Regions from separate parts of the Paraburkholderia sp. GAS448 genome, predicted to be linked through region 1. Evidence: riboswitches for the same ligand, from Rfam matches in the RefSeq annotation. Region 1 holds a riboswitch; each other region holds the start of a gene.
The links. A riboswitch is a leader RNA that binds a small molecule or an ion and turns the genes downstream of it on or off. The one in region 1 is predicted to bind cobalamin.
Positions count from the first base shown of each region.

Region 2: another riboswitch for cobalamin. It lies ahead of cobG (precorrin-3B synthase); the one in region 1 lies ahead of P3T23_RS01340 (CbtB domain-containing protein).
Region 3: another riboswitch for cobalamin. It lies ahead of P3T23_RS23675 (TonB-dependent receptor plug domain-containing protein); the one in region 1 lies ahead of P3T23_RS01340 (CbtB domain-containing protein).
Region 4: another riboswitch for cobalamin. It lies ahead of cobA (uroporphyrinogen-III C-methyltransferase); the one in region 1 lies ahead of P3T23_RS01340 (CbtB domain-containing protein).

Region 1 is NZ_JBNDKT010000001.1:298,397-302,603, reverse strand. Features, by position in the region: gene P3T23_RS01355 (hypothetical protein) at 1-48, opposite strand, end outside; partial or broken gene P3T23_RS01350 (porin) at 547-693, shown strand; gene P3T23_RS01345 (histidine phosphatase family protein) at 745-1,326, opposite strand; cobalamin riboswitch at 1,375-1,505, shown strand; gene P3T23_RS01340 (CbtB domain-containing protein) at 1,552-1,761, shown strand; gene P3T23_RS01335 (CbtA family protein) at 1,774-2,520, shown strand; gene P3T23_RS01330 (diguanylate cyclase) at 3,020-4,207, shown strand, end outside.
Region 2 is NZ_JBNDKT010000006.1:331,704-335,910, reverse strand. Features, by position in the region: gene P3T23_RS14995 (cobalt-precorrin-5B (C(1))-methyltransferase) at 1-836, opposite strand, end outside; gene cbiE (precorrin-6y C5,15-methyltransferase (decarboxylating) subunit CbiE) at 836-2,044, opposite strand; cobalamin riboswitch at 2,130-2,308, shown strand; gene cobG (precorrin-3B synthase) at 2,400-3,794, shown strand; gene P3T23_RS14980 (precorrin-8X methylmutase) at 3,787-4,207, shown strand, end outside.
Region 3 is NZ_JBNDKT010000013.1:156,062-160,268, reverse strand. Features, by position in the region: gene P3T23_RS23680 (FecCD family ABC transporter permease) at 1-345, opposite strand, end outside; gene P3T23_RS23675 (TonB-dependent receptor plug domain-containing protein) at 390-2,330, opposite strand; cobalamin riboswitch at 2,419-2,669, opposite strand; gene P3T23_RS23670 (ATPase) at 2,889-3,251, shown strand; gene P3T23_RS23665 (cell division protein ZapA) at 3,248-3,562, shown strand; RNA gene ssrS (6S RNA) at 3,673-3,854, shown strand; gene P3T23_RS23655 (EVE domain-containing protein) at 3,974-4,207, shown strand, end outside.
Region 4 is NZ_JBNDKT010000006.1:317,573-321,779, reverse strand. Features, by position in the region: gene cobW (cobalamin biosynthesis protein CobW) at 1-517, opposite strand, end outside; cobalamin riboswitch at 735-1,006, opposite strand; cobalamin riboswitch at 1,100-1,326, shown strand; gene cobA (uroporphyrinogen-III C-methyltransferase) at 1,526-2,260, shown strand; partial or broken gene P3T23_RS14935 (cobalamin biosynthesis protein) at 2,257-2,556, shown strand; gene cobO (cob(I)yrinic acid a,c-diamide adenosyltransferase) at 2,665-3,267, shown strand; gene P3T23_RS14925 (cobyrinate a,c-diamide synthase) at 3,271-4,207, shown strand, end outside.

The DNA of each region.
Region 1 (4,207 bases):
GGCTTCGCTGCCGTCGCTATAGGTAACGGTATCGCCGACCCGCGCCATTGGAAGCCCGCAAATCTTCGACCGTAGCCGGTACTCACGCGCCCGCCGCGCTCAGTAAGCGCGCCAACCGTTGCGAAGCGATGCAGTGTTCCTTTACGTTCCCGTTCCGACATTTCCAACTCCCCCTTAGAGATAAAAGCGCCCGCAAGCAACGCAGGCTAAGTCCACGAGCAGCCAGTCGCACGATGGGACAGCTTTCGTGTTCAACTTCACTTAACATCTGTACTACTTATTTTTAAATACATGTTTTGCATAAACGTATTGCTCCCCTCAGCCGTCCTGAAATAGTTAGCAGATCAGAGGAAAATTAAACGAACACCGCACTAGAGTATCGCGGCCGGGGTCGGCCCAGGTGTCAACTTTTGTCAAACTATTTTGGCGCGTCATCTTCCGATGTCAAATCGCTCCGCCCGACGCCGCAATGATGGAGTGAGCGGGCACAGTGACAATGTTGGCGGACCGGTGTTATGCCAAGCCGGTAGACCCGAAGACCTCCCTGTGGACTACCTGCTCTCGAAGCGCACCGACGCGTATCTGGAGACGGTGTATCAGCGCGCGTCGTCAGGGGCACCGCCGGTGATCACTACGAGCGATCCGTCATCGAGCCGCAGCCAGTTGCTGATCGCGGCCGGTATCCGCCACCGGGTTCTGATCCCGACCGCGCAAGCGCCGCGACAACCGCGACATCAACGATGTTCACTGCACCTGAGCGGCCCACCACGTCCACCCGCCGCGAATCGAACACCGCAATTCGACGACCGAAAGCGGCGCAATATCGATGCGTGCAAACGACTCGGGCGACGCGCCCAGCGCATGAACGATCGCCGCCCGGATCACGGCGGCATGCGTGACGGCGACGGCCATGGAGGAATGGTCCAGCTCGAGCGCATCGAGCCATGCGCCGACGCGCAGGCGCACCGCCCCGAACGATTCGCCATCGGGAGGCGCCGCATCGGCTTCGCGAGCCCATGCCGCCAGCGCATCGGCCTCTTCGCTGGCGACGTCTGCAAGACGCCTGCCACGCCATTGCCCCAGGTTCATGTCGGCCAGCGCTTCGACGGGGACGGCGGTGAATCCAAGCCCCTCAGCCGTGTCACGCGCGCACGCCGCGGGGCTGCAGAAGACCGCATCCGCCTCACCCGCCAGCGACATCACGCGCGCGCGGCATGCCGCGACCTGGGCGAGACCGCGTGCGTCCAGCGGATCGTCGGTGGGAAACCGTCCGCTGCGCAGCGCCGCCGTTGCAGCGTGACTGATCAACAGCAGCCGTGTCTGCATCCTGTGTCCTTCTGGTTGAAAGTGTCGCGCGCTTTGCTCATTCATCGCGCTGCGCAGCGAAGTTTAGCGCGTAGAATAACGCCACTGAAGCGAGGAAGCCGGTGTAAGCCCGGCGCGGTCGCGCCACTGTAATCGGTTCATCCACAAGCCGAAAGCCAGACCTGAGCTTCGTGTCATCCCTTCCTGTTCGACTATCGGGGCGCGTAACCTCTGGAGAGTTCCGTCATGACTGACACCGTTTTCAAGCCCACTGCTCAACCGACACCGATTCCCCTGCGCGAACTGCTGCCATGGGTGGTCTTCGGCGGCTTGCTGCTGTTGCTCGCACTGTATTTCGTCGGCGCCGAACAGGGCGCGACTTCGCTGGTTCCTGGCATGTACGTGCACGAGTTCGTTCACGACGCTCGCCACCTGCTCGGCTTCCCCTGCCACTAACGGGGGTTCCTGATGGTAGGCAGACTGTTATTGCGCGGGATGCTCGCAGGCATCGCCGCGGGCTTGCTCACGTTCGCATTCGCCCGGGTGGCCGGTGAACCGCACGTCAATCAGGCTATTTCGTTCGAAGAAAAAGCCGCCGCCGCACGCGGCGAAGCGGCGGAGCCGGAACTGGTCAGCCGTGAAACGCAGGCGGGTCTCGGCCTGCTGACTGGCGTGGTGGTCTATGGCGCGGCCCTCGGCGGCCTGTTCTCGCTCACCTTCGCGTATGCGTACGGGCGGGTCGGCAAGCTCGGTCCGCGCGCGTTGTCGGCGGCGCTTGCGGTTGCCGCGTTCATTGCGCTGGTGATTGTGCCGAATCTCAAGTACCCGGCCAATCCACCATCGATCGGCGACCCTGAAACGATCGGCCAGCGTACCGGGCTGTTCTTCCTGATGATCGCGATATCAATTGCCGCACTGGTGTTCTCGCTGAAGGTGCGAAGACGCGCAGTCGTGCGCTTCGGCCAGTGGAACGCGGCGATCGTGGGCGGCCTGGTATACGTCGCGATCATCGCGGCGGTGCAGATCGCGCTGCCGACGATCAACGAAGTACCGGATGCCTTTCCGGCCACGCTGCTGTGGCACTTCCGCGTTGCGGCCATCGGCATGCAGTTGATCATCTGGACGACGATCGGCCTGTTGTTCGGCTGGCTGGTCGAACGCAGCGAGCGCGCGCAGCACGGGGGGCGCGCAGCTGGCAAGTCGGCCTGGCTGTAGCGGGCTGACTGCTTTGGGCGCCCGGGCTGCGTCGCTGCACAAGTCGTGCAGTTAGCCGAGCGGGCGCCGGCTTCACCGGAACCCTCGGCAGCCGTATTCTTCACAACCTTTAGCAAGTCCAATCCCTTCCGCGTGTTTCTGACGCCGAACCCGACCGTGTCGCCGCGGTTGCGTTCGGCGTCTTGCCATTGTGCGGGACATTGTCTGAGCCCGCGCGGCTGGCGCCCGCAAGTCCAGGGTTAAATTGCTTTCAATGTGAAAGTCGCACGAAGGAAGTCTCAAGATCCGGCGCAACCTGCCGATAAGCAGATGCGTAGGGGCGGTTTACCGCTTCTCCCTGATGGGGTCTGGGGCGATGTCCGGAACGTCCTGACTCCAGCGAAGCTGGCGTATCGTCCGCGGATTTCCGCGGATAGCAAGAAAAAGAATCAGAGAGAGCGAATAAATGGGGCTGTCATCCGAAGGGCCAACTCCTGGGTTCAAGGCGTTTGCTGAGTCATTGCGTTCACGCCGATGGGCCGCGCCGCTCTGGACCCTGTCGCTTGCGTTCGTGGTGACGATGCTCACCTGCATGGCGAGCGGGGCACTCAAGAGCATGGCCGGCGAAATCGCGCCGATCTGGCTGACCAACGCGGTGCTGCTCGCGCAGATGATGGTGGCGCGGCCGGGGCGGGTGACCTGGGTCTTTGCCGGTGGGCTGGCGGGCAATCTCGCGGCCAATCTGCTCGGCCTGAGTCTCGCGGTCTCGTCCTCCTACACAGCTGCCGACATGCTCGAAGTGCTGGTGGCGTTCAGCTTCGCGCCACGTATCTCGTCGGTCGTCGAACTGATCCGTTCGAAGCAACTCGTCCGCTTTCTCGCTGGCGCCATCCTGCTTGCGCCCGTCCTGTCGGGGCTGGTCGCCGTAACCTTGCTGCGCGGACAACTCAGCGGAAATATGTTGCCGAACCTCGCCAACTGGTTCATTTCGGATGCGCTGAGTCTCGTCCTTTTCACGCCGGCGGCAGTGGTCTTCTGGACCGGCGAAGTAAAAGGCCTCTTGCACCCCGACCGCCGCTGGAAGACGGGGCTGCTGTTGCTACTGGTCTGCGTCGTGACCACGGGCGTATTTGGGCAAAACCGTGTTCATCTGCTTTACTGGGCGCTCCCGCCGATCGTTCTGCTGGCGTTTCAGGCCGATCTCGCCGGCGTGCTGCTGGGTTTGCTGCTATGCCTTGCGATCGCGGTCACCTTCACGATGCGCGGCTCGGGGCCGCTCTGGATGTTTCACTATCAGAGCATGGAAGGGCGCATCTTCGCGCTGCAGCTGTTCCTGCTCGCGGCGTTGGGCATCGCGCTGCCGATCAGCGTCACCCAGTCATTGCGCAACCGTCTCGTCGGGCTGCTGCGCGAGGGTGAGCGCCGCTACCGGATCCTGGCGGAGAACGCGACCGACATCGTGATGAGCATGTCGCTCGACGGCCGTCTCACCTATGTTTCGCCGCGCGCGAAGGCCGTCATGAAATGGGCGCCCGACGATCTCACAGGCGTGTATTACCCGGACCTTGTGTTGCCCGAGGATCGCGAGGCGCTGGCCGCCACCATCGGCCGGCTGGCACGCGACGCGACGGAGGCTTCCCAGGTAAGCCGCTTCCCGTGCCCGGATGGCCGGATTCTGTGGATGGAAACCTATCTTCGCCCGGTGATC
Region 2 (4,207 bases), on a different contig from region 1:
TTGCGGCTATGCAGATCGAGATGCCCCGCGGCGAGCTTGCTGAGCTTGCCGAAACCTCCGCACACGCTCAGGCGCTCGACGGGCGCGCGACGCACATGCTTGAGCACAGCGCCGACAAAATCGCCCATCTCGATCAGGGCGATATCGGGCAACTGGTAATGCTTGCGCATCGCCTCTTCGCTTGCATTTCCTGTGCACGCGGCGATATGCATGTAGCCGTTGGCCCGCGCGACATCGATGCCCTGATGAATCGACGCGATATACGCCGAGCACGAAAACGGCCGGACGATGCCCGTCGTCCCCAGAATCGACAGCCCGCCGACGATGCCAAGCCTCGGGTTCATTGTCTTCAGCGCGAGCGCCTCGCCGCCTTCGACGCCGACCGTCACTTCGAATCCGCCCGCATAGCCCTGTTCGGTGGCAAGCTCGGTGAGGTGCGTCGTCATCATCTGACGCGGCACGGGGTTGATCGCGGGTTCGCCGACGGCCAGCGTCAGCCCGGCGCGCGTGACCGTGCCGACGCCGGGGCCCGCATGAAAACTCACGCCTGGCTCCGCGCGCAGGCGCACGCGGGCGAACACCACGGCGCCATGCGTGACGTCGGGATCGTCGCCTGCGTCCTTGATCGTGCCCGCTTCCGCGCCGTCGCCGGTCAGGCGGCAAAACACGAGCGGCATCGGCACATGCTGGCCCTTCGGCAGGACGATTTCGGCCACGTCGCTTGCGACGCCTGTCAGCAGCAGCCGCGCAGCGGCGAGCGACGTCGCCGTCGCGCAGCTGCCGGTCGTATAGCCGCTGCGCAGTGGCGCGGGCTGTTCGGGGGTTTCGTCACGCATCACGGCTTGCGGGATTCGAGCAGGGTAATCGGCAACGCCTGGCGCCATGTATCGAAGCCGCCGAGTGGTTGCGCCTGCGCAAGCGCGATGCGCGTCAACGTGCCGCCATGGCTGTCGCGCCACGCAACCAGCGCCGCTTCGCCCTGCAACGTCACGGCATTGGCGACCAGCCGGCCGCCGCTTTTCAGCCGCTCCCAGCATGTGTCGAGCACGCCGGGTACCGTCACGCCGCCACCGATAAAGATCGCATCGGGCGCAGCGAGCCCGTCGAGCGCGTCGGGCGCCCGGCCAGCGACGATCTGCAACGCCGGCACCCCCAGCGCATCGCGATTGTGTTCGATAAAGCGCTGACGTTCGGGATGGGCCTCGATGGCAAGCGCCCGGCAGGATGGATGCGCGCGCATCCATTCGATGCCGATGGAGCCGCAACCCGCGCCCACGTCCCACAGCAACTCGTTTGGGCTCGGCGCAAGACGCGCGAGCGTGATCGCGCGGATGTCGCGCTTGGTCAGCTGGCCGTCGTGCATCCAGGCATCGTCGGGAAGCCCGCTGGTCAGCGGCAGCACGCGGGCATCGTCCGCCGCACGGCATTCGATGGCGATCAGGTTCAATGCGGCGATACTGTCGGCGCTCCACGCCTCGGCGCGACCGTCGATGCGCCGCTCCGCCGCGCCGCCCAGATGCTCCAGCACGATCATCCGGCTGGGGCCGAAGCCGCGTGCGCTGAGTTGCGCCGCGATCGCAGCGGGCGTGCCGCCGTCGCTGCTCAGGACGAAAAGGCGCGTCCCGTCGTGCAGATGCGTATTCACGCTCGCCAGCGGCCGGCCGACCAGCGACACCGTCGCGACGTCCTGCAACGGCCAGCCAAGACGCGCGGCCGCAAGCGACAACGACGACGGCGCGGGCAGCACACGCAGCTCGTCGGCGGGCAACTGGCGCGCGAGCGTCGCGCCGACGCCAAACAGCATCGGGTCGCCGCTTGCCAGCACGCAGATCGAGCCGGCCGCGTGACGATGCGCCAGCACGGACGCCACGTCGAACGGCCGCGGCCAGGGCTCGCGCCGGGCGCGCAGACGCGCGGGCAGCATCGCAAGATGGCGCTCGCCGCCGTAGACCACGGACGCATCGAGCAGTGCGCGTCGCGCCGTCCGTCCCAGACCGGCAAAACCGTCATCGCCCATCCCCACCACGGTCAGCCATGCCGGCATGCATCCCTCTCCATTCTGAATCCCGATATCTCTGCTGCGGCGCGCCAACCAAGGCCGCAGCGTACTTGCATTGTTCGAAAAAAGGCATAATACAGCGTTCGCCGGTGCCCTTCGGGGCCGAAGAGGGAACACAGTGCCACTGTGGCTGCCCCCGCAACTGTATGCAGCGAGTCCGCACTTTACCCGCGCCACTGGTTCGACCGGGAAGGCCGGTGCAGACGACGACCTGCCAGCCAGGAGACCTGCCGGCGAGACTGTTCGTGCCAGCCAACATCGGGCGGGGTGTACCGATGCCGCAGCATTGCCCCTTTCGCGGGTTGCTCGGGCCGTCGCGCGACGCTAACCCGGTGCCCCCTTGAATCACACTTCGTCTCCCGCCGTATTGCCCGCTACGCTGCGCCCCTCGGCCTGTCCCGGCCTGTTGCGCATCGTGCCGGCGCGCGACGGCGGTATCTGCAGGATCAAACTGCCGTGCGGAGAACTGCGTGCGCCAGAGGCACTCGCGATCGCGGACGCCGCGCGGCAACACGCATCCGGGGTGATCGAGGCGACCAATCGCTCGAACCTGCAGATACGCGGCGTACGGGCAGGCCACGAAACGGCGCTGATCGAACACCTGCTGGAAGCGGGGCTCGGGCCGCGCGGCGGCGCAGAGGCCATGGATAGCATGAGCGCCAGCGCCCGCGACGACATCCGCAACCTGATGACAAGCCCGCTCGCGGGACGAGACCCCCACGCGTTGATCGACACGACGCCGCTTGCGGCGCACATTCTCGCGCTGCTGCAAGGCACGCCGCGTTTCGCCGCGCTGTCCCCAAAATTTGCACTGCTGCTCGACGGCGGCGAGCGGCTCGCGATGCTCGATCATCCCCACGATATCTGGCTTGCCGCGATGCCCGATGGCGCTCGCGTGCGCTTCGCATTCGGTCTGGCGGGCTGCCCGCCTGTTGCCGGAAGTGACGCCGCACCTCCTCCAGCGCTTGCCGCGGTCGAGCCATCCGAAGTGCCAGAGCTTGTCTGCGCGCTGCTGGACACGTTCCTGGAGCTGGCTTCCCCCGACGACACCCGCATGCGCAACCTGCTCGCGACACATTCTTCGGACACCATTCTGGAACGCGTGAAGCGGCGAGTCAATTTCACCCTGTTGCGCGAGCAATCCGTAGAGACGTGGCATCGCGCTCCTGCTGACGCGTCATTTCGACTCGGCGCACATCAGCAAATTGCAAACGGTTTGTGGCATGTGGGCGGACAGCCGCCGCTGGGGCGTCTGGACTCGTCGATGCTCCATGGCCTTGCTGGGCTTGCTTCCGAAGCCGGCAATGGAACACTTCGCATGACGCCCTGGCAAGGTGTGCTGTTACCGGACATCGAGCCTCATGCCGTGCCGGGCGCGCTTGAACGACTCGCGTCATTAGGACTCGCCTGCGAACCAGCCGATCCGCTCACACGCGTCATCGCCTGTGCCGGTTCGACCGGCTGCGCGAAGGGCAACGCCGACACAAAAGCCGACGCACGCCTGCTCGCCGCGCGGCTGCCCGAGCGTGTCGAAGTGCACCTGAGCGGCTGCCCGCGTTCATGCGCGGCGGCCCATTGCGCACCCTATACGCTGCTCGCAGTCGCGCCAGGACGCTACGACCTTTATCGTCGCGATGGCACACCCGGATTCGGGCAGTGCATCGCGCACCATCTGACAATCGAACAGGCCGCCGACTCTCTGGAGCGGTTGGCCCGGAGCCCCCTCGATGCTTGATTACATTCGCGACGGTCAGGAGATCTATCGCCAATCTTTCGCGACGATCCGCGCGGAGGCCAACCTGAGCCGGATTCCCGCCGACCTCGAAAAGCTCGCGGTGCGCGTCATCCACGCGTGCGGCATGGTCGACGTCGTCGACGACCTGCGGTTTTCGCGCGGAGCCGGCACAGCGGGCCGCGAGGCACTCGCGCGCGGCGCGCCGATTCTCTGCGATGCGCGCATGGTCGCTGAAGGGATCACGCGTGCGCGTCTGCCGGCCGACAATCCGGTTATCTGTACGCTGGGCGATGCGTCGGTGCCCGCGAAGGCGCGCGAAATCGGCAACACGCGCTCCGCCGCCGCGCTCGAACTGTGGCGCCCGCACCTCGCCGGCAGCGTGGTCGTGATCGGCAATGCGCCCACGGCGCTGT
Region 3 (4,207 bases), on a different contig from region 1:
GCCGCCAGACACGCCTAGCACGTACGGTTCGGCGAGCGGATTGCGCAGCAGCACCTGCAACAGGGCACCGGCAACGGCGAGCAATGCGCCGCACGCGAATCCGGCAAGCGCGCGCGGCAGGCGCAGGCTGCGGACGATTTCACCCGCGAGATCCGTCGATGCCAACTCGCTGCTGCCATGCCACGGCAGCAGCGCAGCCAGCACGCGCACCGGCGAGACGGGCACGCTGCCAAGCATGAGCGATGCGACAAACACGAGGAACGCCAGCACGCCGAGCACGAGCCAGATCGCGGCCGCGCGCTTCGCGGTCATGCCGGCAACGGTGCGTAGTGCGAGGCGACTCATGGGCGTGGTTTCAGAAGACACGATGGCTCAGTACACCATGCGCATCACTGCTGCTGCCAGCCGAGCGTGAGCCAGGCGCCGCGTCGTGGCGTGTTGTATGTGTAGGCCAGTTCATAGTCCTTGTCGAAGAGATTCTGGATCTGCGCGGCCACGTACCACGCCTTCGTGATGTTGTAGCGCGCGGAGAGGTTCACTACACCATAGCCGCCGAGGGTATTGCCGGTATCGTCGCGCTCGCCACTTACGATCCACTCGCCGCCCACGCGCCATCCTGCAACGTCGCGGTTCGCCGAGAGCGATGCGAAGCGGCGCGCGCGCCGGTTCAGATCGGTGTTCGTGTCTTCGTCGACGGGATTCTGCACCGTCAGCGAAGCACGCACGTCAGTCTTGCCCAGATGGCCGCTCCACGATCCTTCGAGCCCCTGCACCTTCGCCCGCCCGACGTTCTGCGCGACATACACGCCCGGCGTGACCTGTTGATATTCGATCAGGTTCGTATGGCGCGTCTGGAACGCGGTCAGTCGCAACACGCCCAGGGCATCCGATGCGTACTGCAACGCCGCTTCAATCGAATGACTGTGTTCCGGCTGGATGGACGGATTGCCGCTCTCCGGAAAGTACAGATCGTTGAAGGTCGGCGCGCGGAATGCATCCGACCAGCTTGCGGTCACCTTCCAGTGCTCGTTCAGATCGTAGCCATAGCCGAGATAGTAACTGTTCGCGCCGCCGAAATCGGAGTACTGGTCGCGCCGCACGTTTGCCTGGAACTGGCTGCCGCCGAAGCGCCCCGTATAGCCGATAAACCCGGAGTCCACGTGACGGTCGGGCGCGCCGTACTCATCCGAATCGAGGCTCTGGTCGAGATGCTCGTAGCCTGCCTGGACCTTCTGCTGCGGCGCGAACGTGAAATCGTTCTGCCACGTGTACTGATGGTTGTCGGTGTTGAAGTGGTCGGTATAAAGGCCGTTCAACGCCGTGGTGCTGCGATCGTTGCCCGTCGCGACGACGAAGTGCGTCGTCCACCAGTCGGTCACGCGACCGTTCGCGAATACCGAAGCCTGCTGAATCCTGCTGTATAGATTGTTGAGATCGGTGGGCGCGCCGAACGGATCGTCGAAGCTGTCGTTGCCGTTCGACTGGAAATAGCGGATGCCCGCGTCCCACCTGTCGTTGAATGTGTGGCGCAGCGATGCCGAGATGCTTTCGTTCAGATAGCCATTGGCGTTCGGATTGACCGGCGCGAGCGCGGGATCGATCGACGAAAAGCCGTCGGTTTTTGTCCGCGCGAGCGACAGGCTGAAGGTCGTCGCGCCGTCCCTGTCGAGCGCACCGTTCACACCGGCCTGCTGGCTTTGCGTGTGATAGCTGCCATAGCCGACGGAGAAATTGAAGCGCGGCGGATGATCACCGCCGTCCTTCGTGAACACCTGCACCACGCCGCCAATCGCGCCGGAACCATATAGCGCCGACACATTGCCGTTCACCACTTCGACGTGATCGACCTGATCGAGCGGGATCTGCTCGATCTGTGCACTACCGAGGCTGACCGAATCGACACGCACACCATCTATCAACACGAGCGACTGCTGTGCCGAAGCGCCCCGCAGGAACAGACTCGCGGACGAACCCGGGCCGCCATTGCGCACGATCTGCGCGCCGGGCGCGAGTTGCAGCAAACCCGGCAGATCGCGCGCCGTGGTGTCGGCGATGTCCTGCTGGTCGAACCGCGCGGTCTGAGGGATCGCGTCGGCGAGCGGCTGCGGGCCGCGCTCCGCAGTCACGACGATCGGCGTGAGCGTGGTGCTGGCGGGCTTCGTGGCGGGAGCGGCCGTTGTGCTGGCGGTTGCAGTGTCGCCGGGCGCAGCCGACGGCGCCGTATCCTGCGCAAGCGCAGGCGCTTCATCCGTCGTTGCGGGCAAGGCCTGCGCGCCGAGCGGCAAGCCGGCCACGGCGAGTACTGCCGTGCCGGCGATGGGCGTGTACATCCGGTTGATTCCTGTGGATAGCGTGCCTGGCCTGCTTCCCCGCAAGCCGATGCGTAACAGGGCGGTCCGCCGGCGTGAAGCCACGCAGACGACGCCCCTCACTCTGGCCGGTATCCGGGCTGGCGACACATCGACCCGCCTTCCCACGCACGAATAGCGCAGTGGCATCGCGCGCCTCGCTGGAGGCGCGCCCAGGTCGACCTGCATGACATCATGCGGTCGCTTACCGTTGCGGGGGCAGCACAGGTTGGCTCGTCCTGGCGGACGCGGCTTCCTGTTTCCCGTTTAACTGCGCACGATGTGAAAACGCGCGCGGGCACCAAAGTGCCGCAAGTGTAGGAGCGGCCTCCTGGGGCGTCAAGAAAGGTCGATTCCTGCAATTCGCGTGCGCACGTCGCGTGCAATGCGAGCAAAATTTCTGCATGCCACAGGCACGAAACTCGCTCGAAACACGCATAAAACAGGTATAAAGCAGAGCTGTTACGTCTCGAAACGAGACAATTGTCGGAAGCTGTCACATTCCGCGCTAAAATGCCGTGTCTTTAGAGGACGCAGCACATGCTCACCGAACTCGAAACACTCTCACAGAATATTGGCCGGCTGATCGAAATCAGCCAGCGTCATCACGAAGCGCGTCGCGCGCTTGAACAGCAGCTCGCCGACGCTCGCGCAGAATGCGAAGCCGCGCGTGCCGAGCTCGAGCAGATGCGCGAAGAGCGCAACGCGCTGCAGGCGGAGCGCGATACGCTTTCATCGAAGATCGACGACGCCCAGGTGCGCCTGAACGCGATCCTCGAAAAACTCCCGCGAGCGAAAGCTCACGCCGAGCCGGACAATCAACTTGATCTGCTCGCGTCGTCGCAGCAGGAAGTCGAAACTGAAGCCGGCGGCGACGTCACCCGCCACGGAGAAAACGCATGACCGCAAAGCAGATCGAAGTCTCGATCCTCGGCCAGCCCTATCGTCTCGCCTGTTCGCCGGAAACCGAAGCCGCGCTGCTCGAAGCCGTTGCGCGCGTCGATGCAGAGATGTCGAAGATCCGTTCGACCAGCAACGTTCGCGGCCAGGATCGCATTGCCGTCATGGCTGCGCTGTCGCTGGCATCGGAACTGCTTAAGCTGCAGGCTAGCGTACGTCATGGAGAATCATTTCCCGCCGAAGAAATCCGGCGTACAATGCACTCAATGAACGAACAGCTGGGCGCAGTGATCCAGCAGTACGGTGTGCAGTAAAAGTTATTCAGAGGCAGGCCATCTGGAACATCGGGCCCGCTTCGGATTCAGAGCAGTTCGCGAGGTCACCCGAGGTAACCTCGAGCGTCTGGATCCAGTCAGTTTTGTCAGCTTCCCTGCCTGGTTCGCCAAGGTCATATATTCCTTGAACCAATGCCATGTGCACGGTTGCGGAAATTTGCAGCACGGGTGTGCGCGTCACTCCGTCTGATGTACCCGAAGTGCTGCTAACTGCGACCAATTCTGAACTCCCGGTTCAGGATGCCGGCCTAGCGGCTATGGCGGGGACCTATTCAACGGCATCGGACAATCGTCCGATGCCGTTTCCGTTTGTAGTGTTCCTTCCGCATCGCTAGCGCCGCGTCACGCATTGCGCTTATCCTGTGTTCTTCTCAACGTTCAAATCGACTCATGCGCTACTGGCTAATGAAGTCCGAACCGGACGAAGCAAGCATCGACCACCTCGCCAACGCCCCTCGGCACACCCTCCCCTGGACGGGCGTGCGCAACTATCAGGCGCGCAACTTCATGCGCGACATGATGCAGGTGGGCGACGGTGTTCTCTTCTATCACTCGAGTTGTCCGGAGCCGGGCATCGCCGGGATTGCCGAGGTATCGTCGACGGCCTACCCCGACCCTACCCAG
Region 4 (4,207 bases), on a different contig from region 1:
CATGCAGCGGCGATTCGTGGTCAAGATTCGGGTCGGCCTTGCGCTGGGCATCGACTGCCTGCGGATTCTCCGCGAACTGGCCGCTCACTGCGGCAGGCCCGTCGACTACCGTGACCACTGCGTCGACGGTGAAGCTGTTCTTGATCTGCGGCCAGTTGAATGCCTGCACGAGCGGCTTGGGCAACGCAAGGCCGGACGTTTCAATCAGCACGTGGTCGATCTGGCCTCGACGCTCAACCAGTCGCTCCATGACCGGGAAGAATTCCTCCTGCACCGTGCAGCACAGGCAGCCGTTCGCCAGTTCGTACAGTTGCCCTTCCACCTCGCGGCCTTCCTCGTCGCAACCGATGCCGCAACCCTTCAGGATCTCGCCGTCGATCCCCAGTTCGCCGAATTCGTTGACGATCACCGCGATCCGGAGTCCGCCCGCGTGTTGAAGAATGTGCCGAAGCAAGGTGGTTTTGCCGCTGCCGAGGAAGCCCGTGACGATCGTTACGGGAATTTTGCGCGTCTGCATCCTGACTCCAGGGTGGTGGACTGTTTGAAGGATGAAGCCCCGAACTTCACCGGATGCCCGCCCGCAACGCCCTGCGGCATGCTCACGCCGCGATGCGACAGTCGCAACGTCAGACGATCGTCGGGCAACACGCGGGGACGAAATACGGCCTTACGGAAACAACCGGAAGCTCAGTGAATTCGTGGACTATCTGGACCATGCGCCGCATCCCCGCGGCGCCAACCCGTATTTTCTGGCCGGTATCCGGGCTCGCGAAAACGCCGCTTCGCCTTCCCGCGCATTCGACATCACGCGCAGTGGACAGATGCCTGCCTGTCAGGTCATGACGTGCACGCATTGAAGCCAGCTTTGCATCGTTTTCACGATGCCTTCGCTTACCGTTGCGGGGGCAGCACAGGTTGGCCCGATCCGTGCAGGACAGGCTCCCTGTTTCCCGTTTAACTGCGTGCACAGAGCGTGCACGCGAGCACCAGAGTGCGTGGGAGTGTAGGCTCCGTCAACCCCGACGTCAAGAAAACGCCCTGCCTGAAGGGAACTGAGGGCAACTGAAGACCCCTGCAGCCTGCGCTGGGCAAAGCCGTGCTATCGTATGCGCGCGTTTGGTGCCCGCACGTGCGTTCGCATGTGCAGTTAAACGGGAAACAGGAAGCGCGGCAACGCGCCCGGCCTGTGCTGTCCCCGCAACGGTAAGCGGCCTGCGGACTTCGGTCCGCGCATGTCATTCAACGCCACTGTCTGCGTCTGGCAGCCGGGAAGGCGAATGGCATGAGGTCGTCAGCCCGGATACCGGCCAACGCAAGGGGCGACCGTCGCTTTTCGCCGAACGCCGGATCCGCGGGGGACGGAACCTGGTGCCTGAGCGCGACCGGCCGCGCGCGCGAGACGCGCCGTCGTTGCGCATGACGTGTGGCATCGCATGACCCATTCATTTTCCGGGCTCGTCCTTGTGACGGCCCTCCCGCTCCCGTCTCCCACCAACATGGCGCGGCGAGCGCCGTGCTGCCCGCGATGAGCCGCGCCTGGCTGATCGGCGCCGGCCCCGGCGACGTCGAGTTGATGACACTGAAGGCAACGCGCGCGCTCGGCGAGGCCGACGTCGTACTCGTCGACGATCTCGTGAATCCCGATGTCCTGCAGTTCGCGCGGACCGACGCCGAGGTCGTGTACGTGGGCAAGCGCGGCGGCCAGCCATCGGCCTCGCAGGCCGACATTGTCGCCACGATGCTTGCCCATCTGCGCGCCGGGCGCAGCGTCGCACGACTGAAAGGCGGTGACCCGTTCGTCTTCGGCCGTGGCGGCGAAGAGCAACAGGCGCTGCGGGCCGAAGGCATTCAGGTCGAAATCATCAACGGCATTACGGCGGGCATCGCGGCGCCGGCAGCGATCGGCATCCCTGTGACGCACCGGGATCACGCGCAGGGCGTCGTGTTCGTCACAGGTCATGGCGCGGGCAGCAGCGAGCCGGACTGGAACGCGCTGGTCGCCACACGCATGACGCTCGTCGTCTATATGGGCATGCGTCGCCTGAACGAGATCGTCACGGCGCTGTTACAGGCCGGGATGGATCCGCAAACGCCATGCGCCGCGATCGAATCGGCGACGCGCCCCGAGCAGCGCCATGTGCTCGCCCAACTCGATACGCTCGCGGGCCACGTGGCCAGCGCCGGACTCGGTTCGCCCGCGATTGTCGTGATCGGCGGTGTGTCGGCGCACGGCATCCCATCGGCGAGCCACGATCGATGAAGACGCTCACCGTAGGCATCGGTTGCAGGCGGCTGACTTCGGCGCGACAGATCGAGGCGGCGGTGAGGGTAGCGCTCGCGGGCATACCGTTCGACAACATTCGCGAGGTTGCGACGATCGAATCGAAAGCAGAGGAGCCTGGGTTAATCGAATTCTGTGCGCGTCATGCCCTTCCGTTGCGAAGGTTTACGCGCGAGCAGATCGCCGGGTTTGGCGCGGTGCCGACGCCCTCTCACACAGTTCGCGGGCTCGCAGGCGTCGACGGCGTCTGTGAGCCCTGCGCGCTTCTCGCTTCTCCCGACTCGATATTGATCGTCGGCAAAACGGTGGTCGACGGCGTAACCGTCGCGATTGCCTCCATCACCACATCATCATCACACAGGATCCCGGCAACAGGAGACGCCATGAAAACAGATCTCGAATCCCATCAACGCATGACGCAGCGCCGCCGCGAAGGCCACGAAAAGAAGCAGGCCGCAGCAACCGTCGAGAAAGGTCTGCTGATCGTCAACACCGGCACTGGCAAGGGCAAGACCACGGCCGCCTTCGGCATGGCCGTGCGCGTGCTCGGACACGGCATGAAGCTCGGCGTCGTGCAGTTCATCAAGGGCGCGCTACATACGTCTGAGCGCGATTTCCTGGGCGCCCAGGCGCATTGCGATTTCGTCACGATGGGCGACGGCTACACCTGGAATACGCAGAATCGTGAAGCCGACATCGCCACCGCTCGCAAGGGCTGGGACGAAGCGCGCCGGATGATCGAAAGCGGCGACTATCAAATGGTGATTCTCGATGAACTGAACACGGTATTAAAGTACGAATACCTCCCGCTCGATGAAGTGCTCGCCGTGCTGACCGCGCGCCCTGACATGCTGCACGTCGTCGTGACCGGACGTCACGCGCCGGACGCGCTGATCGAAGCCGCCGACCTCGTCACGGAAATGCGCATCGTCAAGCACCCGTATCGCGAGCAGGGCGTGAAAGCGCAGCGCGGCGTGGAGTTCTGAGCGATGCCCGCGTGTCCCGCCCTGTTCGTCAGCGCGCCCGCGTCGGGTCAGGGCAAGACCACGATTACGGCCGGACTCGCCCGCTATCACCAGCGGATGGGGCGTCGCGTGCGGGTCTTCAAGACCGGTCCGGATTTTCTGGACCCGATGATTCTCGCGCGCGCAAGCGGTGCACCTGTGCTGTCGCTCGATCTGTGGATGGTCGGCGAAGCGGCCTGTCGCACGCTGCTCGCCGAAGCGGCCGCCGAGGCCGATCTGATCCTGATCGAAGGCGTCATGGGCCTCTATGACGGCACGCCGAGCAGCGCCGATCTGGCGACGACGTTTGGCGTACCGGTCGTCGCCGTGATTTCAGCGAAAGCGATGGCGCAGACCTTCGGTGCGGTTGCTTTTGGGCTCGCGAACTACCGGCCGCACGTGCCGTTTCATGGCGTGTTCGCCAATCGCGTCGGGTCGCCGCGTCATGCGCAGATGCTGGAAGAAGCGTTGCCGGCCGGAATCCAGTGGACCGGATACATCGCAAGCAAGGACGATATCGAACTGCCCGATCGCCATCTGGGTCTGCACCAGGCGGACGAAATAGCGGACCTCGACGCACGGCTCGATCGCGCGGCCGACGCGCTTGCGCAGACGCAACTGGTCGAACTGCCGCAAGCGGTAGACTTCGGACCGGTGGTGCACACGGCGGTCCCCCGTCTTCTCGACGGCAAGCACATCGCGATAGCACGCGATGCAGCCTTCGCGTTCATCTATCCCGCCAACGTTCAGCTGCTGGAGACACTGGGCGCGCGCGTCACGTATTTTTCCCCGCTCGCTGACGAACCCGTGCCGCAATCCGCCGATGCGCTCTATCTGCCCGGCGGCTATCCCGAACTGCACGCAGAGCGGCTCGCGCGCAACACGTGCAGCGCCGATACCATTCGCGCTCATGCAGCGGCCG